2 regions of the Nonomuraea sp. NPDC051298 genome follow, and region 2 is predicted to be linked to the other one. Evidence: riboswitches for the same ligand, from Rfam matches in the RefSeq annotation. Region 2 holds a riboswitch; the other holds the start of a gene.

The links. Region 2 has a riboswitch for S-adenosylmethionine ahead of ACZ6S0_RS40450 (aminotransferase class V-fold PLP-dependent enzyme). Riboswitches for the same ligand answer to the same signal wherever they lie in the genome.
Region 1: another riboswitch for S-adenosylmethionine. It lies ahead of thrC (threonine synthase); the one in region 2 lies ahead of ACZ6S0_RS40450 (aminotransferase class V-fold PLP-dependent enzyme).

The regions. Positions count from the first base shown of each region.
Region 1 covers NZ_JBVJIM010000045.1:29,090-34,302, reverse strand. Annotated here, with positions in the region: gene ACZ6S0_RS51350 (cold-shock protein) at 274-474, opposite strand; gene ACZ6S0_RS51345 (MoaD/ThiS family protein) at 715-990, opposite strand; gene thrC (threonine synthase) at 1,015-2,247, opposite strand; SAM riboswitch class I at 2,261-2,402, opposite strand; gene ACZ6S0_RS51335 (RNA polymerase sigma factor) at 2,482-3,036, opposite strand; gene ACZ6S0_RS51330 (alpha,alpha-trehalose-phosphate synthase (UDP-forming)) at 3,068-4,492, shown strand; gene ACZ6S0_RS51325 (MFS transporter) at 4,533-5,213, shown strand, end outside.
Region 2 covers NZ_JBVJIM010000021.1:114,461-119,673, reverse strand. Annotated here, with positions in the region: gene ACZ6S0_RS40460 (NADH-quinone oxidoreductase subunit D) at 1-781, opposite strand, end outside; gene ACZ6S0_RS40455 (DoxX family protein) at 904-1,572, shown strand; gene ACZ6S0_RS40450 (aminotransferase class V-fold PLP-dependent enzyme) at 1,633-2,919, opposite strand; SAM riboswitch class IV at 2,963-3,078, opposite strand; gene ACZ6S0_RS40445 (TerC family protein) at 3,324-4,082, shown strand; gene ACZ6S0_RS40440 (cytochrome P450) at 4,122-5,213, shown strand, end outside.

The DNA of each region.
Region 1 (5,213 bases), on a different contig from region 2:
CATCTCCGTTCGGCAGACCCCATCGTCTCGATCCGATGTTGGCACTCTGCTGCACAGAGTGCCAACGAACTGTTTAGCACTCTACCCTGCCGAGTGCAAGCGAACGCTCACCTGCCCAGGGTTCTTTCCCAGGTCAGTGTGCCGGTGGTCGGTGTGCCGGTACGGCGAGCCGCCCCGAGCGGCCCGCCGTACGCGAGTCGGCGAAAGAGAGAGGTGAACGGATCGCACGGACTGCGCTGCCGTGCGATCCCGCCCGGTGCAAACCAGTGCTGATCAGACCGCGCGGACGGACTCCGCCTGCGGCCCCTTCTGGCCCTGCGTGATCTCGAACTCGACGCGCTGTCCCTGCTCGAGAGATCGGTACCCGTCCATCATGATCGCTGAGTAATGGACGAATACATCCTTACCACCGTCTACCGCGATGAAGCCGTAGCCCTTGTCCGCGTTGAACCACTTGACGGTGCCCTGCGCCACTTCCGACTCCTCTTACTGGTCTCCCAGATCTCGCCCATTCCTCCGCGGGACCTGTAATCGTGTGACTTAACCGAAAATCAGCCAGACGATCGCCCTCGACCATACCTGTGGCACGGGGTTTGGCAACAGAGTCAATCTGCAAACCGCCTATTTGTTCGCGCCGAAGGCAGTTCAACGCGGAATTGGCCGGAAAAGCAGAAGGCGCCCACTAGGGGGCGCCTTCACATGGGATGGACGGTGTCAGCCGCCGGCAACCGCCGGGATGATGGAGATCTGAGTGCCCTCAGGGGCTGGAGTGTCGAGACCCTCGGTGAAACGGACGTCCTCTTCCCCAACGTAAACGTTGACAAAACGCCGAATCTTGCCCGATTCATCAAGAATTCTCGCGCCGATCCCCGGGTAGTCGGAGTCCAGCTTGGCGAGCACGTCACGAAGAGTCGCGCCCTCGCCACTGACCTCCGCGCTCCCGCCGGTGTACGTGCGCAGAATGGTGGGAATCCGCACAGAAACGCTCATGGTTTACGTCGCCTTTCCTGGTTGTCAGACAGTCGCGCGGAACGCGTCGAGAGAGGGCCGGATCACGGCCGTGGGCGTGGCGTCGCCGCTGATCGCGTCGAGCGTCTTGAGCCCGTCGCCGGTGTTGAGCACCACGGTCTCGGCCTCAGGGTCGAGCAGGCCGTTCTCGGTGAGCTTCTTCAGCACGCCCACCGTGACGCCGCCCGCCGTCTCGGCGAAGACTCCCTCGGTCGAGGCCAGCAGCTTGATCGCGGCCACGATCTCCGCGTCGGTGACGTCTTCGACGGCCCCTCCGGTGCGCCGGGCGATGTCCAGCACGTACGGCCCGTCGGCGGGGTTGCCGATGGCCAGCGACTTGGCGATGGTGTCGGGCTTGACCGGCTGCACGACGTCGTGGCCGGCCTTGTAGGCCGTGGACACGGGCGAGCACCCGGCGGCCTGGGCCCCGAAGATCTTGTAAGGCGTGTCCTCGACGAGGCCGAGCGCCACCAGCTCCTTGAAGCCCTTGTCGATCTTCGTGAGCTGGGAGCCCGAGGCGATGGGGATGATGATCTGCTCGGGCAGCCGCCACCCGAGCTGCTCGGCGATCTCGTACGCGAGCGTCTTCGAGCCCTCGGCGTAGTAGGGCCGCAGGTTGACGTTGACGAAGCCCCACTTGTCGCCGAGCGGGTCGCCGATCAGCTCGGAGCAGAACCTGTTGACCTCGTCGTACGTGCCCTCGATCCCGATCAGCTTCCCGCCGAACACGCGGGCCATGGCGATCTTCGCCTGCTCCAGGTCGGCCGGGATGAACACGCACGCCTCGAGCCCCGCCCGCGCCGCCGCCGCGGTGACCGCGCCGGCCAGGTTGCCGGTGGAGGAGCAGGAAAGGGTGTGGAAACCGAAGCTGCGCGCCGCCTCGACGGCGATGGCGACGACGCGGTCCTTGAAGGAGTGGGTGGGGTTGCCCGAGTCGTCCTTCACGTAAAGCGACTTGATGCCGAGTGTCCTGCCGAGGTTTCCGGCCTTGACCAATTTGGTCCAGCCGGGGTTCATATTGGGCTTACTGGCCACGTCGGCCGGCACGGGAAGCAGCGAACGGTAACGCCAGATGTTGGCGGGACCCGACTCGATCTCCGCGCGGGTCACGTCGCCGAAGGAGTAGGCCGCCTCGAGCGGCCCGAAACACTCCTGACACGCGAAGTTGGGACCCAGGGGGTAGCGCGCACCGCACTCACGGCACGAGAGGCCGACAGCAGGACCAAAGTCAAGCGACATGAAGCGAGGCCTTCCCTCATCTTCGCCCGCGGCCACCTTGACCACGAACCGGAATTGGCACCTTGTCCCGGTCGGCCTCGCCAGGTCGCGAGTCGAAAGCCGGGAGGGTTGCCGGGGCTTCGCAGGGCCGGTCCCTCCACCCCTCTGGATGAGCAATATGCAGTTGTTGAAATGGACTCTACCCGCTTAAGGGGCCGAAATTACCACCCGTCTCAACATGCGAGACGGGCAGTCTCAGCGATAGTCCTCCCCCAGCAATCCCTGCACGTATTTGCGGGCCTGGTGAATGCGCGACTTGGCCGTGCCCAGCGGGATCCCGAGCTGCTCGGCCACCTCGTTGTAGTCGAGCTGGACGATGTCGCGCAGCACCAGCGCCTGCGCCAGGTCGGGCTTGTCGGCCTCCAGCGTCTCCATCGCGTCGAGCAGGTCGAGCCGCGAGCCCGCGATCACGCTGACCCGCCGCACGTCGGGCTTCTGCATGGGCAGCTCGTCGGAGGTCTGCTCGGCCGCCCTGCGCTTCAGCGACCGGTACGTGGTGCGCGCGCAGTTCGCCGTCACGATGTGCAGCCAGGTGCTGAACCTGGCCCGCCCCTCGAAGCGCCCGATGTTACGCGCCACGGCCAGCAACGTATCTTGCGAGGCCTCCTCCGCGTCCTGGTGATAGGGCAGGATCCGGGCGCAGTGCCGCAGCACATCAGGCTCGATCCGCGCCAGGAGCTCGCCAAGTGCGCGATGGTCCCCTGCGGCGGCGGAGCGGGCGAGTTCCTCGGTTAGCTCATCAAGCGCCATAGCTGGGATCCTATGGTCGAAGGGAGCCATGATGAACAGCGTGCTGCTGGCCTCCAACCGAGGGCCCGTCTCCTTCACCGTCTCCGACGACGGCGAGCTGACGATGAGACGCGGGGGTGGGGGCCTGGTCTCGGGGTTGTCGGGCATCGCCAGGAAAGACGGCGTGCTGTGGGTCTGCGCCGCGCTGTCCGACGGCGACCGCAGCGCCGTACGCCTGGCCGCCGGGGGCCGGCTCGACCACGCCGGCTACGACACCGGCCCGCTGCGGATGCTCGACATCGCGCCGGCCACGTTCCACCGCGCCTACAACGCCGTGGCCAACTCCACGCTGTGGTTCGTCAACCACCTGCTCTACGACATCCCCAACTCCCCCAGCTTCGGCACCAGGTTCGAGCGCGAGTGGGAGTCGTACCGCGACTACAACGGCGCGTTCGCGATGGCGCTGGCCGAGGAGGCGGGGCACGGCGCCCGCGTGATGGTGCAGGACTACCACCTGACGCTGACCCCGGCCCTGCTCCGCGCCGAGCGGCCCGACCTGCGCATCGCCCACTTCAGCCACACGCCGTGGGCGCCGCCCGAATACTTCTCCCTGCTGCCCGACGACGTGGCCGGCGAGGTCCTGGAGGGCATCCTGGGCGCCGATCACGCCGGGTTCCTCACCGACCGGTGGGCGCGGGGGTTCATGGACTGCTGCGAGCGGCTGCTGGGCGCCGAGGCCGACCGGGTCGCGCGCACGATCACGTACGAGGGCCGGACGACCCGCATCGGCGTGCACAGCCTCGGCGTGGACGGCGCGGAGCTGTGGGAGCGGGCCCGCGAGCCCGACGTCGAGTCGCACATGGCCGTGCTCAGGGAGCAGGTGGGTGAGCGCAGACTGATCGTCCGCATCGACCGCACGGAGCTGTCGAAGAACATCGTGCGCGGCCTGAACGCCTACCGTGAGTTCCTGGCCGCCCACCCCGAGTGGCACGGCCGGGTGGTGCACCTGGTCTTCGCCTACCCCAGCCGCCACGACCTGCCCGAATACCGCGAGTACACCGCCTCGGTGCAGCGCTGCGCCAAGGAGATCGAGGACGAGTACGCGACCGAGGAGTGGGAGCCGCTCATACTCAACGTCGAAGACGACTACGCGCGTTCGCTGGCCGCGTACCGGATGGCCGACGTGCTGCTGGTCAACCCCGTCCGCGACGGCATGAACCTGGTGGCCAAGGAGGGCCCGGTGCTGTCGCCGCGCTGCGCGCTGGTGCTGTCGAGGGAGGCCGGGGCGGCGGCCGAGCTGGGCGAGCACGCGCTCCTGGTCAACCCGTACGACATCAGCGGCACCGCCGCCGCGCTGCACACCGCGCTGGTCATGCCCGAGGACGAGCGCCGCTCGCGCCGCGACGAGCTGGCCGCCGCCGCCACCGCGCTGCCGCCGCGGAAATGGCTCGCGGCGCAGCTCGACGCGCTGGCCTAACATGGGACCGACAGGTCCCTCAGTCCCTGGAGGCTGCCGGGTGAGCACGGTCTTACCCTCCGCGCGACTGGTCAGAGACCGCCCGACCTGGCTCGTCTACCTGCAGCTCGGCACGTTCGCCACCTTCCTGTACGGCCTGAGCGCCGCCCTGCCGCTGCTGCGCGCCGACCAGCGCACGTCGGCCACCGTGGCGGGCCTGCACGGCACCTCCATGGCCCTCGGCACGATCGCGGCCGGGCTCCTGCTGCCCCTGCTCACCCGGCGACTCGGGCGGCGCGCGACGTGCTGGATCGGCCTGGCCGGGATGAACGCCGGCGTGCTCATGATCCTGGTCACCGACGCGCTGCCCCTGACGCTGCTCGGCTACGGCGTGTCCGGCTGGTTCGGCTCGGTCATGCTCTACACGTGCCTGGCGACGCTCAGCGATCACCACGGCCCGGCCGGTCCCGCGGCGATCAGCGAGGCCAACGCGGTCGGGGTCGTCGTGGGCATGGCGGTGACGTTCGGGCTCAGCGTGGTCGCGCAGACGGCGCTCGGCTGGCGGGTCGCGCTGCTGGCCACGCCGATCATCAGCGTGCTGCTCGCGCTGGCCATGGGCGGGGTCTGGCCCGACCGGCGGGCCGCAGGGGCCGGTGGGAGCGCGCCCTCCTCGGGGCGGCCCGGCTGGCGGTTCCACCTGGCGGGGCTGGTGCTGTTCTGCTGCGTGGCGCTGGAGTTCACG
Region 2 (5,213 bases):
GCGTGACGACCGTCACCGGCAACTCGGGATAGGCCAGGTACGGATCGTCGCGCCGCAGGTCGAAGTCCACCCCGGAGGCGCGGGCGATGGGGCCGCTGACGCCGTACTGCATGATCTGCTCACGGGTGAGCACGCCCACCCCCTTGGTGCGGGCGATGAAGATCTCGTTGTGCAGGATGAGGTTCTCGATGTCGGGCACCCTGCGCCGGGTCTCCGCGACGGTCTCCGACACCCGGTCGAGCCAGCCGAGCGGCAGGTCCTCCTTGAGCCCGCCGACCCGGTTGAACATGTAGTGCATGCGCCCGCCGGAGATCTCCTCCATGACGGCCTGGACGCGCTCGCGTTCGTTGAAGGCGTAGAACAGCGGCGTCATCGCGCCCAGTTCGAGCGGGTAGGAGCCGAGGAACATCAGGTGGTTGAGCACCCGGTTCAGCTCGGCCAGCAGCGTACGCGCCCACACGGCCCGCACCGGCGGCTCCATGCCCAGCAGCCGCTCGGCGGCGATGACCACGCCCAGCTCGTTCGCGAAGCCGGAGAGCCAGTCGTGCCGGTTGGCGAGCATGATGATCTGACGGTAGTCGCGCACCTCGAACAACTTCTCCGCGCCCCGGTGCATGTAGCCGATGATCGGCTCGGCGGTGGCGATGCGCTCGCCGTCGAGCGTCAGCCGGAGCCTGAGCACCCCGTGGGTGGACGGGTGCTGGGGGCCGATGTTGAGAATCATGTCCTCGGTGGCCAGCTCTTTCGCGCCCGCGCCGATTCCGACCACACGTTCCGTCATATGGCAATGCTGCCACCGCCCGCGGTGGCGAGCCAGCGCGGGGGATGGTCAAGAGATGGTAGGGAAACGCATCCCGAAGCCGGACACGGGGAGTAATAGCCGGGAACGGGGGAGGAAACACCATGAAGAGAGTTGTTTATGATGTCGCGGGTTTGATCGCGCGGATCGCGACGGGCGTGATCTTCGTGGCCCACGGCTGGCAGAAGTGGCAGGGCGGTCAGAGCGTCACCTCGCGGGACTTCAGGGACATGGGGATCCCGATGCCCGAGCTGACCGCCGGGTACACGACCCTCGTCGAGGTCGTGGGCGGCGTCCTGTTGATCCTGGGGTTGCTGGTGCGCCCGGTGGCGCTGTTGTTGCTGTTGGCCATGCTCGGTGCGATCGCTTTCGTGCACGGGGGCAAGGGCGTCATGGTCGAGAACGGCGGCTGGGAGCTGACCGGGGCGCTGGGCGCGCTCTGCCTGCTGTTCCTGGCGTTGGGCGGTGGGCGTATCGGGGTGGACGGCATCTTCGCCCGGATGTTCCGCAGGCGTTCCGAACGTCGGGCCGCCGAGGGGGAGGAGCCGGTCGTGTACCCGCCGGGAGCGTACGCCGCGGGCGGGACCGCCGCGGGCGGAACGGCGCGGGGAGACGACACGGCCGCCGGGGCCACGACGCACGGGAGGCGGCCGGACGTGCCCAGGCAGCCCGCCGCGCCTGCCTCGCGCAGGCTCGACGACGAGGACATGAGGGAGATCGACGCCCTCGTGGCCGACGAGCCGCCCCAGCACCACAAGCCGCCGAACCGCTGAGCCGCCTGGGCCGCTGAATCGTCGAGCCGTCGAGCCGTCGAGCCGCCGAGCCGTTCGCCGTCAGCGGGCGACCAGGTTTCGCACCGCCTCGATGAGCCGGTCCACGTGCTCCTGCGTGCTGCCGATGCCGATCGAGGCCCGTACCGCGGAGGCGGTGTCGTCCTCGCAGCCGCCGTCGGAGGCGCCCAGCAGGTGCCGGACGAACGGGTGCGCGCAGAACTTCCCGTCGCGCACCCCGATCCCGTGCTCGCCGGACAGCACCTCGGCCACCTCACGGGCCGAGTACCCGGCCACGGTGAACGACACGATGCCGACCCGCGGGTGATCGTCCCCCCACAGGGACAGCTCGCGTACGCCCGCGATCGAGGCCAGGCCCGAGCGCAGACGGTCGATCAGCCGCTCCTCCTCGCGTACCAACTCGGTCCAGCCGGTGGCGGTCAGCGCGTCGCAGGCGGCGGCCAGGGCGATGGCGCCCAGCACGTTGGGGGTGCCCGCCTCGTGCCGCGGCTCGGGGTCGTCGTGCCACTCGACGTCCTCGCCGACCGAGCGCACCGCGCCGCCCCCCTTGAGGTACGGCTCCCCGCCGGTCAGCCAGTCACGCCGCCCGACCAGCGCGCCCGCGCCGAAGGGGGCGTACAGCTTGTGCCCGGAGAAGGCCACGTAGTCGAGGTCGAGCGCGGTCAGGTTGACCGGCCGATGCGGTACGAGCTGCGCCGCGTCCACCAGGATGCGGGCCCCGTGCCGGTGCGCGATGTGGGCCAGGGCGGCGATGGGCCACAGCTCGCCGGTGACGTTCGAGGCGGCGGTGACGACGAGCAGCTTGGGCCCGTCGATCCCGGCCAGCGCCTCGTCGGCGGCGCGTACGGCCTCGCCGGGGAAGGCGGGCGGCGCCAAGCGGACCGCGTCGGGCCAGGGCAGCAGGGAGGCGTGGTGCTCGGTGTCGAAGACCACGGTGGTGGTGCCCGTGGGCAGGCAGCCGGCCAGCAGGTTCGTGGCGTCGGTGGTGTTGCGGGTGAAGATCACGGCGTCGTCGGGGCGGGCGCCGACGAACGCCCTGACCGTGTGGCGGGCCTGCTCGTACCGGGCGGTGGTGAGCTGCGAGGCGTAGCCGGCGCCGCGGTGGACGCTGGAGTAGGCCGGGAGCGCGGCGGTGACGGCGGCGCTGACCGGCTCCAGACAGGGCGCGCTGGCGGCGTAGTCGAGGTTGGCGTACCCGACCAGCCGGCCGCCCTTGACCGGCACCTCGAGGTCGGCGCCCAGCACGGCGGGGATCGGCCGGCTCGTCGAGGACGCGGACGCGTCCGCCTCGGCGGAAGAGGTGGAGTTGAAGATCGTCAGTGTGGACACGGCGAAGCTCCTCGGGGTCATCGGACCCCAGGAAGTGCCACGGAGCCCGCGCTTGCCCGCCACACCTCGTGGCGGACCTGGTCTTCACCCGGGGCACCCCGCCGCGGACGCGAGGGTTGCCGGCCAGCTAGCCGGGGCTTGACGCTGGCGCTCATGACCTACGAGCGGACTATACCAAGAACAAACCTCCGCATAACACTCCCACCCCGAAGACGCCCGTGACGGATGCCACAGCGGCAGCCCGCCGCACGGGTTTTGGCGGATGCCGTGGCGGTTGTCGGGACCGCAGGTCGCCCGCCGTTCGGCGCTCCCGCAGGAATCATGATTTTTCGCGAACTAATGAGGCCCCTGGCTCGTTGCTACCGGGAAACCCCCGTCAGCCCCGAGTCATGGAGGTACCCCCGATGCTGGACTGGGTGGCCGATCCACAGATCTGGATCGGCTTCTTCACCCTGGTCGCCCTGGAGATCGTGCTGGGGATCGACAACATCATCTTCATCTCCATCCTCGCCGGAAAGCTGCCACCCGAACAACGGGACCGGGCACGGGTGCTCGGTCTGGCCGCGGCCCTGATCAGCCGCCTGCTCTTGCTGCTGGGCCTGTCCTGGGTGGTGCAGCTCACCGAGCCGCTGTTCGAGGTCCTCGGTCACGAGATATCGGGACGCGACCTGATCCTGCTGCTCGGCGGCCTGTTCCTGCTGGGCAAGAGCGTCACGGAGATCCACCACAGCATGGAGGCCCCGCACGGCAAGAACGGCAGGAACGCCGCCGCCGCCTCCTTCGCCTCCGTGATCGCGCAGATCATGGTGCTGGACATCGTCTTCTCGCTCGACTCCGTCATCACCGCCGTCGGCATGGTGGACGAGCTGGGCGTGATGATCGCGGCCGTCGTGGTGTCGGTGCTGGTGATGCTGTTCGCCTCCGGGCCGATCAGCAGGTTCGTGGACACCCACCCGAGCATCAAGATGCTGGCGCTGTCGTTCCTGGTGCTGATCGGTGTGGTGCTGGTGGCCGAGGGCCTCGAGCAGCACATCCCGAAGGGCTACATCTACTTCGCGATGGCGTTCTCGGTCATCGTGGAACTGCTCAACATCCGGATGCGGGGCAGGAACGCGAAGCAGCAGCCGGAGGAGGTTCCCGAGACCAAAGGAGCATCCTCCTAAGATGCAATAGTGGGCTTTGATCCTTGGAATCCGGATTTCGTGGCGTACCCGTATCGGGTGTACGACGAGTTGAGGCGTGCGGCGCCCGTCAGCTACTTCGAGCCGACGGGCCAGTGGCTGATCGCGCGCCACGCCGACGTGAACGCGCTGCTCAGAGATCGCCGGCTGGGCCGCTCGTACCTGCACGTGGCCACGCACGAGGAGTTCGGCCGGCCGCCGGATCCCGAGTTCCAGGAGCCGTTCTGGCGCGTGATCAGGGCGGGCATGCTCGACGTGGAGCCGCCGGTGCACACCCGGTTGCGCCGGCTGGTCTCCAAGGCGTTCACGCCGCGCATGGTCGAGTCGCTGCGCCCCCGCGTCCGGGCCGTCGCCGAGGGCCTGGTGGAGGCGTACGTGGACAAGGGCGGCGGTGATCTGATCGCCGAGGTGGCCGAGCCGCTCCCGGTGACCGTCATCGCCGAGATGCTCGGCATCCCCGACCACGACCGCCACCTGCTGCGCCCCTGGTCGGCCGACATCTGCGGCATGTACGAGCTGAACCCGGCCCCCGAGGCCCAGCACACCGCCGTACGCGCGGCGTCGGAGTTCGCCGGCTACCTCAAGTCCCTGGCCGCCCAGCGCCGCCGCGCCCCCGGCGAGGACCTGATCAGCGCGCTCACCCGGATCGACGAGCTGACCGAGGACGAACTCGTCGGCACCTGCGTCCTGCTGCTCAACGCCGGTCACGAGGCCACCGTGAACGTGACGGGCAACGGCTGGTGGTCGCTGTTCAGGAACCCGGCCGAGCTGGCCCGGCTGCGCGCCGACCGTTCCCTGCTGCCCATGGCCGTGGAGGAGCTGATGCGCTGGGACACGCCGCTGCAGATGTTCGAGCGCTGGGTGCTGGAGGACATCGAGGTGCACGGCGTGCGGATCCCGCGCGGCTCGGAGGTGGCCCTGCTCTTCGGCTCGGCCAACCGGGACGAGGCGGTGTTCGAGGACCCCGACCGGCTGGACGTGGGGCGTACCGACAACCCGCACATCTCGTTCGGCGCCGGGATCCACTTCTGTCTGGGCGCGCCGCTGGCCCGCATCGAGCTGATGGAGTCGTTCGGCGCGCTGCTGGACCGGGCGGGGACGCTGGAGCCGCGC